DNA from 2 places in the Kluyvera sp. genome. Region 1 is predicted to be linked to the other one. Evidence: predicted binding sites of a transcription regulator. Region 1 holds the regulator's gene; the other holds the start of a gene.

What was found. Region 1 encodes CRP, which controls carbon source genes, mostly activating them, when cyclic AMP is high. Its sites were predicted from a motif close to ATGTGANNNNNNTCACAT; they were not measured.
Region 2: a site for CRP is predicted at 2,689-2,706, ahead of azuC (stress response protein AzuC). Genes of this name have one in related genera too.

Annotation. Positions count from the first base shown of each region.
Region 1 is NZ_CBDKZX010000014.1:41,965-49,819, forward strand. It holds gene argD (bifunctional acetylornithine/succinyldiaminopimelate transaminase) at 1-1,012, shown strand, start outside; gene ACW14G_RS08160 (YccS/YhfK family putative transporter) at 1,005-3,080, opposite strand; gene crp (cAMP-activated global transcriptional regulator CRP) at 3,135-3,767, opposite strand; gene ACW14G_RS08170 (OsmC family protein) at 4,072-4,476, shown strand; gene ACW14G_RS08175 (phosphoribulokinase) at 4,527-5,390, opposite strand; gene ACW14G_RS08180 (YheU family protein) at 5,456-5,674, opposite strand; gene ACW14G_RS08185 (hydrolase) at 5,671-6,693, opposite strand; gene mdcA (malonate decarboxylase subunit alpha) at 6,944-7,855, shown strand, end outside.
Region 2 is NZ_CBDKZX010000054.1:8,669-16,523, forward strand. It holds gene ACW14G_RS16345 (arabinose ABC transporter substrate-binding protein) at 1-118, opposite strand, end outside; gene ACW14G_RS16350 (DJ-1/PfpI family protein) at 422-979, opposite strand; gene ACW14G_RS16355 (non-heme ferritin-like protein) at 1,612-2,115, shown strand; gene ACW14G_RS16360 (DUF2766 family protein) at 2,186-2,437, opposite strand; gene azuC (stress response protein AzuC) at 2,519-2,608, opposite strand; gene ACW14G_RS16370 (MFS transporter) at 2,819-4,243, shown strand; gene ACW14G_RS16375 (RpiB/LacA/LacB family sugar-phosphate isomerase) at 4,307-4,945, opposite strand; gene ACW14G_RS16380 (HD domain-containing phosphohydrolase) at 5,234-7,420, shown strand; gene yecR (YecR family lipoprotein) at 7,506-7,841, shown strand.

The DNA.
Region 1 (7,855 bases):
CCAGGGTGAAACCCTGTGGCACACCAGCAACGTGTTTACCAACGAACCGGCGCTGCGTCTGGGCCAGAAACTGGTTGACGCCACATTCGCCGAGCGCGTGGTGTTCATGAACTCCGGCACTGAAGCCAACGAGACCGCCTTTAAACTGGCGCGTTACTACGCTTCAACCCGCCATAGTCCGTATAAAACGAAAATTATCGCCTTCCATAATGCCTTCCACGGGCGTTCGCTGTTTACCGTCTCCGTCGGCGGTCAGCCGAAGTACTCCGACGGTTTCGGCCCTAAACCTGCCGATATCGTTCACGTGCCGTTTAACGATCTGCACGCGGTGGAAGCGGTGATGGATGACCACACCTGCGCGGTGGTGGTGGAGCCGATTCAGGGCGAAGGCGGCGTGCAGGCGGCAACGCCGGAATTTCTCAAAGGGCTGCGCGACCTGTGTGACAAGCATCAGGCGCTGCTGGTCTTTGATGAAGTGCAGAGCGGCATGGGGCGTACCGGTTCGCTGTTTGCTTACATGCACTACGGCGTGACGCCGGACATTCTGACCAGCGCTAAAGCGCTGGGCGGTGGCTTCCCGGTGAGCGCCATGCTGACAACCAACGATATTGCCAGCGCTTTCCACGTCGGTTCGCACGGCTCTACCTACGGTGGTAACCCGCTGGCCTGCGCGGTCGCCGGTGCGGCCTTCGATATTATCAACACGCCGGAAGTGCTGAACGGCGTCAATGCTAAGCGCGAGCGGTTTGTTCAGCATCTGCAACAGATTAACGCGAAATACGATGTCTTCAGCGATGTGCGCGGGATGGGGCTGCTGATTGGCGCCGAGTTGAACGCGAAGTACAAAGGCCGCGCGCGCGACTTCTTGTATGCGGCAGCGGATGTCGGTGTGATGGTATTGAATGCCGGCCCGGACGTGATGCGCTTTGCCCCCTCGCTGGTGGTGGAAGAGGTGGATATCGACGAAGGCATGCAGCGCTTTGCCCAGGCCGTCGCGAAAATTGTTAGCTAGTTTGCCGCTTTAACCAGCCGCCGTGCCGTGGGCGCTGGCGCCAGGCCACCGACGAAATAGTGTGCATGGTGTTCAGGTGCCCCAGAATTCGCTGGAGATGCTGTTCCATGGTGCTTAACGGCCCGTGGGACAGTGAATCCGGCGCTTCCATAATGTTGACCTCGCCGCTGCTCCCCGCTTCATCGTATTCCAGACGCTGCTGACAGCGTTGTAGAGCAATCTCACACGACTCCAGGTACTGCTGCGCCAAATCAGGCGTCAACATATTGTGCTCGCGCGCCAGCGTCGTCATGGCATTGATGTGCTCGACGATAAACTGGCTGTGGGTCACCCACAGTTTCATATCTTCAAGATAACGTGAATTAAAGCCCGGCTCCTGCATCGCCTGGTTCAGCGTGTTGTACAGCGTGTTGTGTGCCTGGTTGACGCGCATGCGCTGGTAGGCCAGCTTCGGTGCCTGTGGGTCGGGGCTGAGGATCAGGCGGATAGCGTCCTGATCGGCCTCCAGCGCCGCCTGGGCGTTCTGGCGCAGCTGGCCGCTCTGCCACTGCGGCCATAGCCAAATCATGCCGCCAAAGGCGATCAGGCAGCCAATGATGGTGTCGATAAAGCGGGCGACAATAAACTCTTCGCCATTAAGCGTCAGGATTTGCAGGGTGTACACCGCGGTGATGGTAAAGCCGACGGTCGCCCAACCGTAGCTGCGACGAATAATCAGGTAGCTCACTAACGTCACTATCAGCATGCCCGTTAGCGCCCAGCCCTGCGGCGTATGGAAGTGCAGGGCCACGGCGGCAATCACCAGACCGGCAAGGGTGCCCGCCGCTCGGTGGAAAATTCGCACCCGGGTCGCGCCGTAACCGTTTTGCGTGACCAGCAGCACCGTCATCAGGATCCAGTACGGTTTCGGCAGATGCAGCGCCGCGCCCATCAGGCTGGCGATGCTCAGCATCACGCTGAGACGCGCGGCGTTACGCAGGGCGGGAGAGCGCAAAGAGAGGTAGCTTTTTAACGCCGGGAACAGCGGCAGACGGCGTTCTTTGTCGGCCATCAGGTTACGCGGGTATAGGGGGCGCTGGGAGCGCAGCACACGGGCAATGCGGCTGAAGTGCCAGGCACAGAACTGACCCACCGGGTTATCCGGGTGCTGGTCGGCAATTTTCTCCAGCGCGCCAATCTGTTTATCCATGTTGAAGCGGGTAGGGTAGCGGTGATAGAGAATATCGTCCGCCAGCACGCGCAGGCGTGCGGCTACCGTCCGGGCATTCCAGCGGATCACCGCTTCCGCATGGCTGCGTTCAACCAGCTTCTGCACCTCTTCCGGCTGGTGCAGGCTGACGGAGATATGCTCCTGCAAATCCAGCCCAACCTGGAAAGCGCGCAGCAGCCGCTTGTAGTCATTGTGCTGGTTCGCCGCCAGCATGTGCAGCTGTTGGTAGCACTGGGAAATCAGATCCACCACCTTTTGCTGGCGAGTCAGCAGCGGCGGCAGCGCGGTGGTGGGATCGGTATGCTGGGTGAGCAAGCTGTATTTGGCTTCGCAGTAGTCGGCAAGCTGACGGTAAAGCAGGCTGAGCGACTCGCGTAGCGGCTGCTCGCGCCACATCCAGAACCACCACCAGTTGAATAGCCCGTACCATAATGTCCCCAGCGCGTAGATCAATAATGGCTGCCAGATGGGCATATTCCCTGCCAGGCTGAGGGTAAAAATGGAGGCAATTAGCGAGGCGGGCAGCAGTCGTCCGTGTAGCGCGCTGATCTCTGCTGTGACGCCAAGCAGCAGCGCTAGCCCGGTCAGAATCAGTGGCAAAGGCACATCACGCGCCAGCAGCAACTGAACGGCGAGACTACATCCGGCGAACAGGCAGCCGCCGATGATCAGACGCTTGAAGAAACGCTTATGCGGGGTATCAAGCCCGGCAATGTTGCAGCAGGCGGGCACCAGCGAGAACAGCAACCCCTGCTGGAGGTGGCCGAGCAGTAGACCAATGGCAACGGGCAGACACAGCACCAGCGTTTGCCGCAGTGCATAGTTGACTTCCGGGTGGTAAATCAGCCTGCGCCACATAGGGGGAAAACAAAAACGGCGTACTGCATGACGCAATACGCCGTTTGGGCTGGATTAGCGGGTACCGTAAACGACAATGGTTTTGCCGTGTGCGGAGATCAGATTCTGATCTTCCAGCATCTTCAGGATACGGCCCACGGTTTCACGGGAGCAGCCGACGATCTGGCCGATTTCCTGACGGGTGATTTTGATCTGCATCCCGTCCGGGTGGGTCATCGCGTCAGGTTGTTTCGCCAGGTTCAGCAGGGTCTGAGCGATACGACCGGTGACGTCGAGGAACGCCAGGTTGCCGACTTTCTCAGAGGTAACCTGCAGACGACGCGCCATTTGCGAAGAGAGACGCATCAGGATGTCCGGGTTAACCTGGATCAGCTGACGGAATTTTTTATAAGAGATTTCAGCAACTTCACAAGCGGTTTTTGCCCGTACCCACGCGCTGCGTTCCTGGCCTTCTTCAAACAGGCCTAACTCACCGATGAAATCGCCCTGGTTGAGGTAAGAGAGGATCATCTCTTTCCCTTCTTCGTCCTTGATGAGTACTGCCACTGAGCCTTTTACGATGTAATACAGCGTCTCTGCTTTTTCACCCTGGTGAATCAGCGTGCTCTTCGATGGGTACTTATGAATATGGCAATGAGACAAGAACCATTCGAGAGTCGGGTCTGTTTGCGGTTTGCCAAGCACCATGCGCGGTTATCCTCTGTTATAAGCTCTTCCCGGCGGCAAAAGCATTGCGGCCACCGGTTGCAATAGTATCCTTCCCGTTACCTGGGAAGTCGGCTGTCGAATACTGTCGCAGCCTGTAATGTGATGTCCTCTGCATACATGCAGTACGTTTATGTATTACCGTAGCATCCTGACTGTTTTAGCATAGCTTTAGCCGTGTGTCTCCTGGTGTCTCGCTTCAGCATGACGTCGATCGCCTTCCATTGCGAGAATTGTTATGTGCGCGTAATCTGAGAAGAAAATTGCAACCTTGGAGTTAAAAATTATGCAAGCGCGTGTGAAATGGGTTGAAGGGCTGACCTTCCTCGGTGAGTCCGCTTCTGGACACCAGATCCTGATGGACGGCAACTCTGGCGATAAAGCGCCAAGCCCAATGGAAGTGGTGCTGATGGCCGCGGGCGGCTGTAGCGCCATCGATGTGGTGTCTATCCTGCAGAAGGGCCGCAACGACGTGACCGACTGCGAAGTGAAGCTGACCTCCGAGCGTCGTGAAGAAGCGCCGCGCCTGTTCACCCACATCAATCTGCATTTTATCGTCACCGGTAAAGGGCTGAAGGATGCGGCGGTTTCCCGTGCGGTGGATCTGTCTGCGGAGAAGTACTGTTCTGTTGCGCTGATGCTTGAAAAAGCGGTGAATATCACCCACTCCTACGAAGTGATCGAAGGGTAATTCCTCGCACGTAGCAAATCCCTCGCCCCTGTGGGGTGAGGGTTCGTGCATTAGTTTCGCCCTTCCATCATACGCTGCACCAGCGGTGTCATGATCAATTCCATCGCCAGCCCCATCTTCCCGCCGGGAACCACCAGCGTATTCATATGCGAGATAAACGAGCCTTGCAGCATGGCCAGTAGCCACGGATAGTCGATGTTGTCGAGATTGCGGAAGTGAATCACCACAAAGCTTTCGTCCAGCGACGGAATACCCTTGGCGGCAAACGGGTTAGAGGTATCGACCGTCGGCACGCGCTGGAAGTTGATATGGGTGCGGGAGAACTGCGGCGTGATGTAGTTGATATAGTCTTCCATCGAACGCACCACGGAATCCATCACCGCTTCGCGAGAATGTCCGCGTTCGCTGGTGTCGCGGATCATCTTCTGGATCCACTCAAGGTTAACGATTGGCACGACGCCGACCAGTAGATCGACGTGGCGGGCGACATCATGCTGTGGCGTCACTACGCCGCCGTGCAGCCCTTCGTAGAACAGCACGTCGGTCGGTTCTGGCAGCGGCTGCCAGGGGGTAAACGTGCCGGGTACCTGATTCCACGGCACGGCTTCATCGTAGGTATGCAGATATTTACGCGACTGCCCTTTACCGCTCACGCCATAGTCGCGAAAGGTTTGTTCCAGCAGGCCGAAGTCGTTGGCATCCGGACCAAAGTAGCTAATATGGCGGCCCAAATCACGGGCTTTACGAATGGCCATATCCATTTCCGGACGGGTATAGCGGTGGAAGCTGTCGCCTTCCACTTCTGCCGCGCGCAGGTTGAGTTGAGCAAAGATTTTACGGAAGGCGAGGCTGGTGGTGGTGGTCCCCGCGCCGCTGGAGCCGGTAACGGCAATAACCGGATGTTTGGCAGACATGCGAATAACTCCCTGAAAAGACGACAAGGGAAGCGTGGTAAACGCCTCCTGCCGTTAGAGTATAGTTAACCGCGAAATTGGTTACGGGGCATGATGTTGACGGTCTCATGAAGCTCAGACCAGACCAGCACCGCTTCGCCTGTTTGTAGCTGGTGTTTTACGTCGGCGACCTTTTGCGCAAGTGAACGTTCATATTCACCATAATCAGTGCCTTCGCGCAAGACAAAGCTTTCAATCAGGTTGTCCAGCGTCTCCGGGTCGATATCCTGCCAGGGAATAATCATGCTTTTGCTCCCAACCAGCGCATCAACCAGGCGGGAATGCGTTTTTCCAGCCACATTTCCGGGTGGCGCAAAGTGCCGCCGATAAAACCTACGTGACCACCGTATTCCGTCAACTGGTACTCCACGTTCTCCGGCAGCTCTTCCTGTGCGGGGATGGAGTGGTGATCCATAAACGGATCGTCCTTTGAGTGGATGATCAGCGTCGGCTTGGTGATTTTGCTTAAGATCGGCATCGCGCTGCACTGGCGGTAATAGTCGATGGCATCGGCAAAGCCGTGGATCTTCGAGGTAATCGAATCATCGAACTCGCGGATGCGGCGCATGCTTTTCAACTGACGCAAATCGACCGGCAAAGAGCCGGGATAGGCCTTCAGCTTGCGGGCGGCGTTGCCTTTTAGCAGGTTGAGCAGATAGCGCTGATAAACGCGTGAAAAGCCTTTATCCATGTGGTAGCTACAGGCTTCCAGCATAAACGGCGCCGAGACAATCACGGCGGCATCGATGGGCACTTCGTCGCCTTCTTTGGCGAGCAGGCAGGCCAGCATGTTGCCGCCGAGCGAGTAGCCCACTGCCGCAGTCGGGGCGTGACCATATTCGCGCGCCAGCCAGTGCAGGAACCAGGTGCCGTCTTCCGTTTCGCCGGAGTGGTAGATGCGGTTCAGACGGTTAGGCTCGCCGCTACAGCCACGGAAATGCATCACCACGCCCAGCCAGCCCTGCGCTTTCGCTGCATTGATAAGGCCGTGCGCGTACGGGCTATACAGGCTGCCTTCCAGACCGTGAAACACCACCAGACGCGGCTTATGGCGCGCGGCCTGCGGATCTTCGCTCCACGCCAGATCGACAAAGTCGCCGTCCGGCAGTTCAAGGCGCTGCCAGTGCGGCGTGAACTGCACCTTACGGCGGATAAGACGCGGCAGCATGGTCTGCAAATGACGATTGCTGACGCCGCGCATCGGCACGAAGTCGGCGCTGCTTTGGGTGTCGATGTTGAGATCGTGGTGGGTGGTTTCAGTCATGTCTACGCGATGTTTACTCGTTAATCTGCCGCCTACTATACCGTCACTTTGCCATTGTGTTTATGAAAATGAGGCACAGGTAGTCGTTTTTATCCCTTTGGGTTCTGATCCTTATCACAAATTGTTACTTCAATTATTACTCTCAAGCTAATGATTCTCTCCTACGCTTAATTGATGACTTTCTCACCAGGGTTCACACTCTTAGCTGTGTTAAGCAATCAAAATGATTAGCTGAATCAGGAGGTTAATAATGTTATCTGGGCAAACGCCAGCACGAGTCTGGAACACCCGCCGCACGGAAAAACAGCGCCGTCTGGCTTCCGTTCCGGTGCAGGGTAAGGTGCTGCCGACCGCAGACCTGACCGCGATGCTGGAAAAACTGATCGCGCCGGGTGACCGCGTGGTATTAGAAGGGAATAACCAAAAGCAGGCAGATTTCTTGTCCCGTATGCTGGCTGAGGTGAACCCGCAGATTGTGCACGACCTGCACATGATTATGCCAAGCGTCGGGCGCAGCGAGCATCTGGATATCTTTGAAAAAGGCATCGCCCGCAAGCTGGACTTCTCCTTCTCCGGCACCCAGAGCCTGCGTATCTCGCAGCTGCTGGAAGATGGTCAGCTGGAAATCGGCGCCATCCATACCTACATCGAACTCTATTCCCGTCTTTACGTCGACCTGGCCCCGAACGTGGCGCTGATTGCCGGTTATAAGGCTGACCGTAAAGGCAACCTCTACACCGGGCCGAGCACCGAAGATACGCCAGCTCTGGTGGAAGCCGCCGCGTTCCACGATGGCATTGTCATCGCACAGGTGAACGAACTGGTGGATGACGAATGCGACCTGCCGCGCGTGGATATTCCGGGCTCCTGGATTGACTACGTGGTTGTCGCCGACAAGCCGTTCTTTATCGAACCACTGTTTACCCGTGACCCGCGCCTGATTAAACAGGAACACATCCTGATGGCGATGATGGCGATTAAAGGCATCTACGCGGAACATCAGGTGCAGTCGCTGAACCACGGTATCGGCTTCAACACCGCGGCGATTGAACTGCTGCTGCCAACCTACGGCGAACAGCTGGGTCTGAAGGGCAAAATCTGTAAACACTGGACCCTGAACCCGCATCCGACGCTGATCCCGGCGATTGAAAGCGGCTGGGTA
Region 2 (7,855 bases), on a different contig from region 1:
ACCAGGGTTCTTCCGGTTGTTTTACTAAAAAACCAAGCTTTAAATTCTCGGCCATAGCCGATTGTGACATAACCGCCGCCAGCCCGATGGCCGCCAGCGCTTTCGTAAATTTGTGCATGGTTAACTCCAGCCTTAATGTTCTTTTATGTAGGGAAAATCAGACAAACCATTTAAATCGGACATAAAACAAAGTATTAGCTGCACAATTAACAGCGTTAACTATGTTGAAACATTAATAGCCAGGAATTAACCATTCAGAAGAGAGCGCCATCACACCCCTGAATTACAGTAAGGTGATGCATAGATTCAGCAGATAAGTACATATAAAAAACGCGAATTGTCAGACAATTCGCGCAGAGAGAATAGCTTATTTATCTATATCCTCAGCGAAGATATATCTTTCTCTGAGGTGGCCGATTAATTACCAGCGGTAATAAATATGATCGGCGTGGTCGCGCACCGGCGCTTCATCGCCCAGCAGACGTGCCGCGACGGTAAAGGCAAAGTCAAAGACATGACCGAATCCTTTACCGCTAATCAGATTGCCGTCTTCAACCACCGGCGCATCAACGTATTCCCCGTTTTTCACGTCCTGCCACAGATCACCGGAGCAGACATAGCGACGGCCTTTCAGCAGATCATTGCCGGCCAGCACGCGCGCAGCGGCTGAGCAGATTGGGCAGATCAGTTTGCCCGCGGCATCGTGCGCGGCCACAAAATTAATCACGTCTTTATTCGCCGCCAGATTCACGCTCCCCTGCGGGCCACCCGGCAGGACGACAGCGTCGTACAGGGTATCAAGACGTTCTGCCAGCGTGGCGTCAGCCACCATCGGGATATCGTGATAACTCACCACCGCGCGTGACTCAGCGCACGACACCAGCTCAACACCAATATGCAGACGGCGCAGGATATCGATAGTGACAATCGCTTCCCCTTCTTCAAAACCCGGGGCCAGCAGTACAGCAACCTGTTTCATTTTAACTCCTGTAAATTCATATAAACGAATCCCTCCTGGTGACGAATGGGGAAGGATTTGGCGTACTCGTCATGACGCGAACATAATCCTCTTGCCGGCCATTATCAAAAATGATCTAAAACAAATTTGCCATCATTCTAATATTGGGGAGCCGACATATATCATGATATATAAATAAGAATTATTATTCGCGATGCACTATTGATAGCAAATAATGCGTAACGCGCCTATCTGAGCCATCGTTATCCGGTTGAAAATCAGAGTTAGATCACACTTCCTGATGTACGTAATGCAACATAGAATTCGTATGTTAACAAAGCCTTACGCAGAGTATGCCGGAAAGTTACATTCTCTATAATTCATAGGGTTACGAAAATAATATTTTGCGAATTAAGATATTAGCAATATAGGTTGTAACGAAACGTAAAAAGCGGCTCATGAGAGTTTTCTTATACCAAAACTAAGAGTATTCTTTTTTCTGAACTCAAGAGGAATTATATCTTTTGTTCATGGTTGAAGACTACGAGTAATATGTAGTTACACTCCAACGCGTAAATAGCGCATGGTTAGCGGCTATTAAGATACTATGCGGTATCACGCGTATCGTTCCTACCAGTAATAAGGATATTTGTATGGCAGTTCCAGGAATGGTTCAAAAGCTTAATGCTCAGATGAATCTCGAATTTTATGCATCTAATCATTATTTGCGTTTGAGCGAGTGGTGCTCAGAACATCGACTGAATGGTACCGCGACGTTTTTACGTTCACGGGCACAATCCAGCGTAACGCAAATGATGCGTGTGTTCGATTATATGAAAAAATCTGGCGCTTATCCGGTCGTGAAAGCTTTTGAAACCCAAGAAGATAAGTGCGCCACCCTCGAAGATCTTTTCCTGAAAACCATTGAAGATCACGCGCAGCGCAGCTCTACGCTGTCTGAGTTGACTGAACAGGCAAAAGTGCTTCATGACGATAACACCCTGAGTTTCCTCAACGCACTGGAAGAAGAGCAGGAACAGGATGGTATCTTGCTGAAGAGCATTCTGGATGAAGTGCGCAGCGCGCGTAAAGCGGGCCTCTGCATCCAGCAAACGGACCAGCATCTGCTGAACATCGTTAACCAACAGCAGCATTAATTACGCAACAAGGGCGGCCATGGCCGCCCTTGTTCTTTCTGAACTTAGTCCTGAGGACGTCAATTCCGGATCAGTGCGTCGCATCCTGTGGCGTAAACTTCAGCTCAATCAGCGCAATCGCTTTCTGAATCGCCCGCAACGTTACCGGATCGGCCCCCGCCGGATGAGTGGTAAAGTCAATCGCTTTCAGCTGGGTAGCCATCTTTTCACGAACTTCAACTGGCGCGATAACATCGATAACGTCGAGGATCTGTTTGATAACGAGTTGGCAGGCGACAACGTCGGAAACCAGTTCATCGTTCGGGGTGAGGTTCTGAGACATTTTTTGCTCCTGTTTTGCGGAGCGTAATAGTAACCTACTTTTGCTGAAGATAAAAAAAACCTGCCGCAGCAGGTTTTTTTATCAGAACATAGCGCCTGGCGGTACGTCTTTGAAAGTCTTGCAATAGTTCTCAAACATGCTTTTGAGGATTTTACGCATGCGCTGTTTCATGTTGATGCTCCGGTTTTTGTTATGCAGGTGTTATTGTCTTTAGGTACATAATATGAGCACCATCACAAAAATCAACCATTTTGAGAGTTAAATCACATAATAATTACCACACATGTTAAATTTATAAAGAAATTGTTATGAAAATCTGTCACTTGCAGCATCTACAAAATCTATAAATTTTACGTATTAATTTGATAGGGTAACGCAACGATGAATGAGCCTCTCCAGGCCCAGGCAAGCCGTGGGGTATCCCCTGCAGCGCTGCTTGTGGCCGGTGCATTCTTTATGGAGTTCCTCGACGGGACGGTGATTGCCACCGCCCTGCCAGATATGGCGAAAACCTTTGGCGTGGAAGCCGTCGATCTTAATATCGGCATCAGCGCCTACCTGATCACGCTGGCCGTACTCATACCGGCCAGCGGCTGGATAGCGGACCGCTTCGGCGCGCGCACCATATTCAGCCTCGCGCTCGCCATTTTCACCGTCTCTTCCGTATTTTGCGGCCTCGCCACCAGCGCTCACGGTTTCGTGGCCATGCGTATTCTACAAGGCGTAGGCGGCGCGCTGATGGTTCCTGTCGGGCGGTTAGCCGTCCTTCGTACCACGCCAAAACACCTGCTCATCACCGCCATTGCCACGCTCACCTGGCCTGCGCTGATTGCGCCGATTATCGGGCCTCCCCTGGGTGGATTTATTACCAAAGTGGCCGACTGGCGCTGGATATTCTTCATTAATGTCCCGTTGGGCATTATCGCCATCCTGCTGGCGTTGCGGATTATCCCCAACATCCGTGACGATGAGCGGCGGCCATTCGATCTACCGGGTTTTCTCGCCACTTCGGTGTCTATGGTGAGCCTGGTCTACGCAATGGAACTGCTGGGCGCAGAGAAGATGCAGGGCGGCTTAATCATCACGCTACTGCTGCTTGGCTGCGCCACTTTTTACTATGCGCTGTCCCATTTCCGCCGCAGCCCGGCGCCGATGATCCGAATGGATGCACTCAAGGTGCCCACTTTCCGCGTCACGATGTACGGCGGTTCATTGTTCCGCGCTTCCATCAGTGCCGTACCGTTCCTGCTTCCCCTACTCTTTCAGGTCGGTTTTGGTATGGATCCGTTCCACTCCGGCCTGTTGGTGCTGGCGGTGTTCGTGGGCAACCTGACGATTAAGCCGGCCACCACTCCGCTCATTCGCTGGCTGGGCTTCCGCCGCCTGCTGTTGATTAACGGTGCGCTGAACGTGCTGGCGCTGGTCGCCTGCGCCTTCCTGACACCACAGACGCCGGTATGGGTGATTATGCTGGTACTGTACCTCGGCGGCGTGTTCCGCTCGATTCAATTTACCGGCGTCAGCACGCTGGCGTTTGCCGACGTACCCTCACCGCAAATGAGCTATGCCAACACGCTGTTCAGTACCGCCAGCCAGCTGGCGATTGGCCTGGGTATCACACTCGGGGCGATTGGGATTCGTATCGGTGAGAAACTCAGCGCCGTACTGGATCTCAGCGCGGTACCCGGTATCAGCTTCCGTCTGGCCTTTGTCTTTATCGCGCTGATTTGCCTGGTGGGGATGATAGATACCCTGCATCTGACGCGAGACGCGGGCAGCGCGGTGTCGAAGAAAGCCAAAGCCTGAGTTCACGGCATAAAAAAACCCACGCCAGAGCGTGGGTTTTTATTAGAAAGGAGAACGTCTGACTTACGCCAGGATCTCGCGAACAAAGGCTTCGATTTCTTTGTTCTGGCAGTTTTCAAAGAAGCATTCCTGGAAACGCTGACCGGAGACGGCAGTTTTCACCAGCGCCGGGTCGATAGCGCGCAGAGTATCCAGATAGTTCTCTTTCACCACCGCCGCTTTAACCTGGTTCAGGATACCGGCGTTACGAACCTGAGGTTCTTTACGCTCTGGCGGGTAGCCTTCACCGTTACGACCGGTGAACGCTTTTTCAAACATATAGCGAACGTTCAGTTCCGCACCCCAGCCAAAACCTTTGGCGAAGGCCAGAGACAGCGCGTTACCGTTGTTGATCTGGGCAAACAGGAAGGCGTCTGCTGGATCCAGGCAGTAGCCACAAACAACGCCCGGGTGGATGTTCAGGGACATCAGCGCACCCTGACCGGTACCACAGCCAGTGACGACGAAATCTACCGCTTTAGAGTTCAACAGGATGCTGGCCATGATACCCAGGTGAATGTAGGTCAGGTGATGATCGTTTTCATCGCTCATGCCCACGTTGTAGACCGGGAAGCCTTTTTCATCGGCAACGGCTTTTAACTCATGATGAATAGTCGCGTTCTTGCTGGCCTGGCTGTTTTCCATCATCAGTGCAATTTTCATTCTTTCCTCTCCTGAAAGCTACGCGGGATTTCCCGCAGTCGTTCGATTACGTTACAGTAACCTTACTACCAGACAAACGCACTTTCAAATTTTATGAAAAATGGTTTTACTTTTTACTGAGGCGGTCACACTTTTGGCCTATGCCGGATAGATAAATCATTACATAAACCATTATTTTTTTACTGTTACCAGGCCACACGGTGGTCTAAACTGACTTAAGGGCAATAATGGGCCCACAAAATGTACGCTATTAAATGGATAAAATAGTCTTCGCAAAGGAACTGACTTGTGACACAGAACTGCCGATCTCTTCGACGCGGGCTGGGTCTCCTTGTTCTACTGACCCTGTTGCTCGTTTGCACGACTCGCGCTCTTGCCGTACCGCCACAAAAAGTCAAAACGGCTTCCACCGTCCCTGTCTGGATACTCGATGCCGATAATTTTGAATTCTGGCGCGACGACCACGGACAGTTTCGCGGGTTCTATCCCGAACTGCTGCACGCCATCAATTCACGCTACGGCTATAATCTGACCCTGCAGCCCATTGACGGCACCACGTTCGAACAGCGCTTTAGCCATCATGACTACGGGCTCTACGCCAGCGTGCTACAAACCCGTGAACATCTGAAGAATACAATCCTTTCCTTACGCCTGCTCGAAAACACCATCGTTACCGCCAGCATCACTCGACAAGCCAAGACCGTACGAGACCTAAACGACACAAGAGTCATTTTCCGCCGGCACGATCCGACCCAGACGATCGTCAAACAAGCTTATCCCTCCCTGACATTTCAACAGATCATCGAGGTCGACAGCAGTAAAGAGGCCTTGCAAATTCTGCGCAGCGGCGGTGCCGATTTCTATATCAATGAAGACAGAGAAATCGGCAGCCCACAGTACTACTACACCATTTCTCGTCCATTTGATTCACTGCGTATCACCGCCTCATTCGGGATAAGCCCGGAACTCATTTCACTACGCAACAACATCAATCAGTTGATTAACGAGTGGCAGCAAAACGGCAAGCTTCAGGCGCTGGAAGAGCAAAGCCAGATAGAGTTTCTCCGCCATAACCTCATCATCACCCCCGAAGAGCGCAACTGGTTACAGGAAAATCGTCTGACGCTGTGGCTGCCGAAGAATGAGAACTTCTCTCCCATTATCTGGAAAGATAATCAGGGATATCATGGCAGCGCCATCAGCATGGTTAACGATCTTCGCGATCTGCTTAATATCAACGTTGACGTTCAATTCGTTGATAATTATTTGATTCGCATGAAGAACGAAGAGTGGCCACTGCGGCTTGCCGATATTATTGATGTCCGCGACGGCGCACAGCTGGAAGGCCTGGTTGGCCCGCTGCTGAACTGGTACAACGCCTATTACAATAAGGTCGGTCAGCCGTTTATTCTTGATGAAGAACAGGTGCGCTATCAGCGGATTGGCGTGATACGCGGTTCGTTTGCCGCATACTATCTGCGCCAGCGGTTTGGTACCGACGTGACGTTGGTCGCCCGCGCCACCATCGACGAACTGCTGGATACCATCGATAACAACCAAATCGACTTTATTCTTGGTGATTTAAGCTCGCTGGAGCAAGCGCTTCGCGGCAGCGATCTGTTCCGCGGCGCGCTGAAAGTTGCCGGGCTGACCCATTCCAGCTATCAGATAGGGACCTGGGTGAACATCGATCACCCTCTGCACGCGCTGCTGGCTCAGGTTCATCTCATCTCCAGCTATCGTCACCAACTCACGCCTCCCACCAGCGTCGCGGCCTCCACGTCGCTAAGTAAAAATACATTACAAATTATTAGCGCCGGGCTGCTGGCCGCGCTGATCTTTATCCTGAGTATGATGCTGATGATGTGGCGGCATATGAACCAGAACCGCGCGATTAACCGCAGCATTGTCGAGGCAATGGAAAAGATTAATCACGTCCACGATGATGAGACCGGTTGCCATATCCGTCGCGTTTCAGCTTATTGCAGCCTGTTGGCCCGCGCGATGAAGCTGCCCCAGCGCCAGATTCGTGACATTGAAAATTTCGCTTCGCTGCATGATATTGGCAAAATTGCCGTTCCCGAGATGATTCTGCGTAAGCAGGGCAAACTCACCGAGGACGAGTTTAAGCAAATTCAGCAGCACTCAGTGAAAGGCTGGCGTATCGTCCAGGGGCTGGTGCTCGGCTCTGTGGCGGAAAACCTGATTCATTATCACCACGAAAAATGGGACGGCAGCGGCTATCCGGATGGATTAGCCGGTGAAGCTATCCCGCTGGAGGCGCGCATTCTGGCAATCGCCGATGTTTACGATGCGCTGCGGCAAAAACGAGTCTACAAACCCAGCTTCTCCCATGAACGTGCCTACGAAATTATCGTCAGCAGTTCCGGCAGCCATTTTGATCCGACGCTGGTCAAACTGTTTTGCCAGTTGCATCTGCAGTTTCAGGCCATTTATGAGTCACAAGCGGATTAACCCCTGAATCTGGCGACTATTCAAGGGATTGGCCACCGAGGGGGCGGCTACAATAAGATTACGACAGATTGCGCAGAGCGACTTGATGAAAAGCCTCCTACTTATCCCTGCCCTGCTGGCACTTTCCGCGTGCTCGGTTCCCCGCACGGCAAGCGTCAGCGAAGTTGATGCGACCAGCGGTATCGTTCGCCTGACCTACGGGCAGGCGGTACTGCAAAACGCCCGCACCGACAGTTACCTGGCCCAGTCCGAGGCCAATAAGGCCTGCCAGCAAATGGGCTACGCCACCGCATTTTCCTATGGTCAGCCCATTTCCACCTGCTCCACCATTAGCGGCTCACTGTGCCTCAACGAATATATCACCCTGCAATACCAGTGCCGGGGTGTCGCCAATATTCCTGCTACCAGCGCCTGGTATTAGTTCACTCGCCGGTG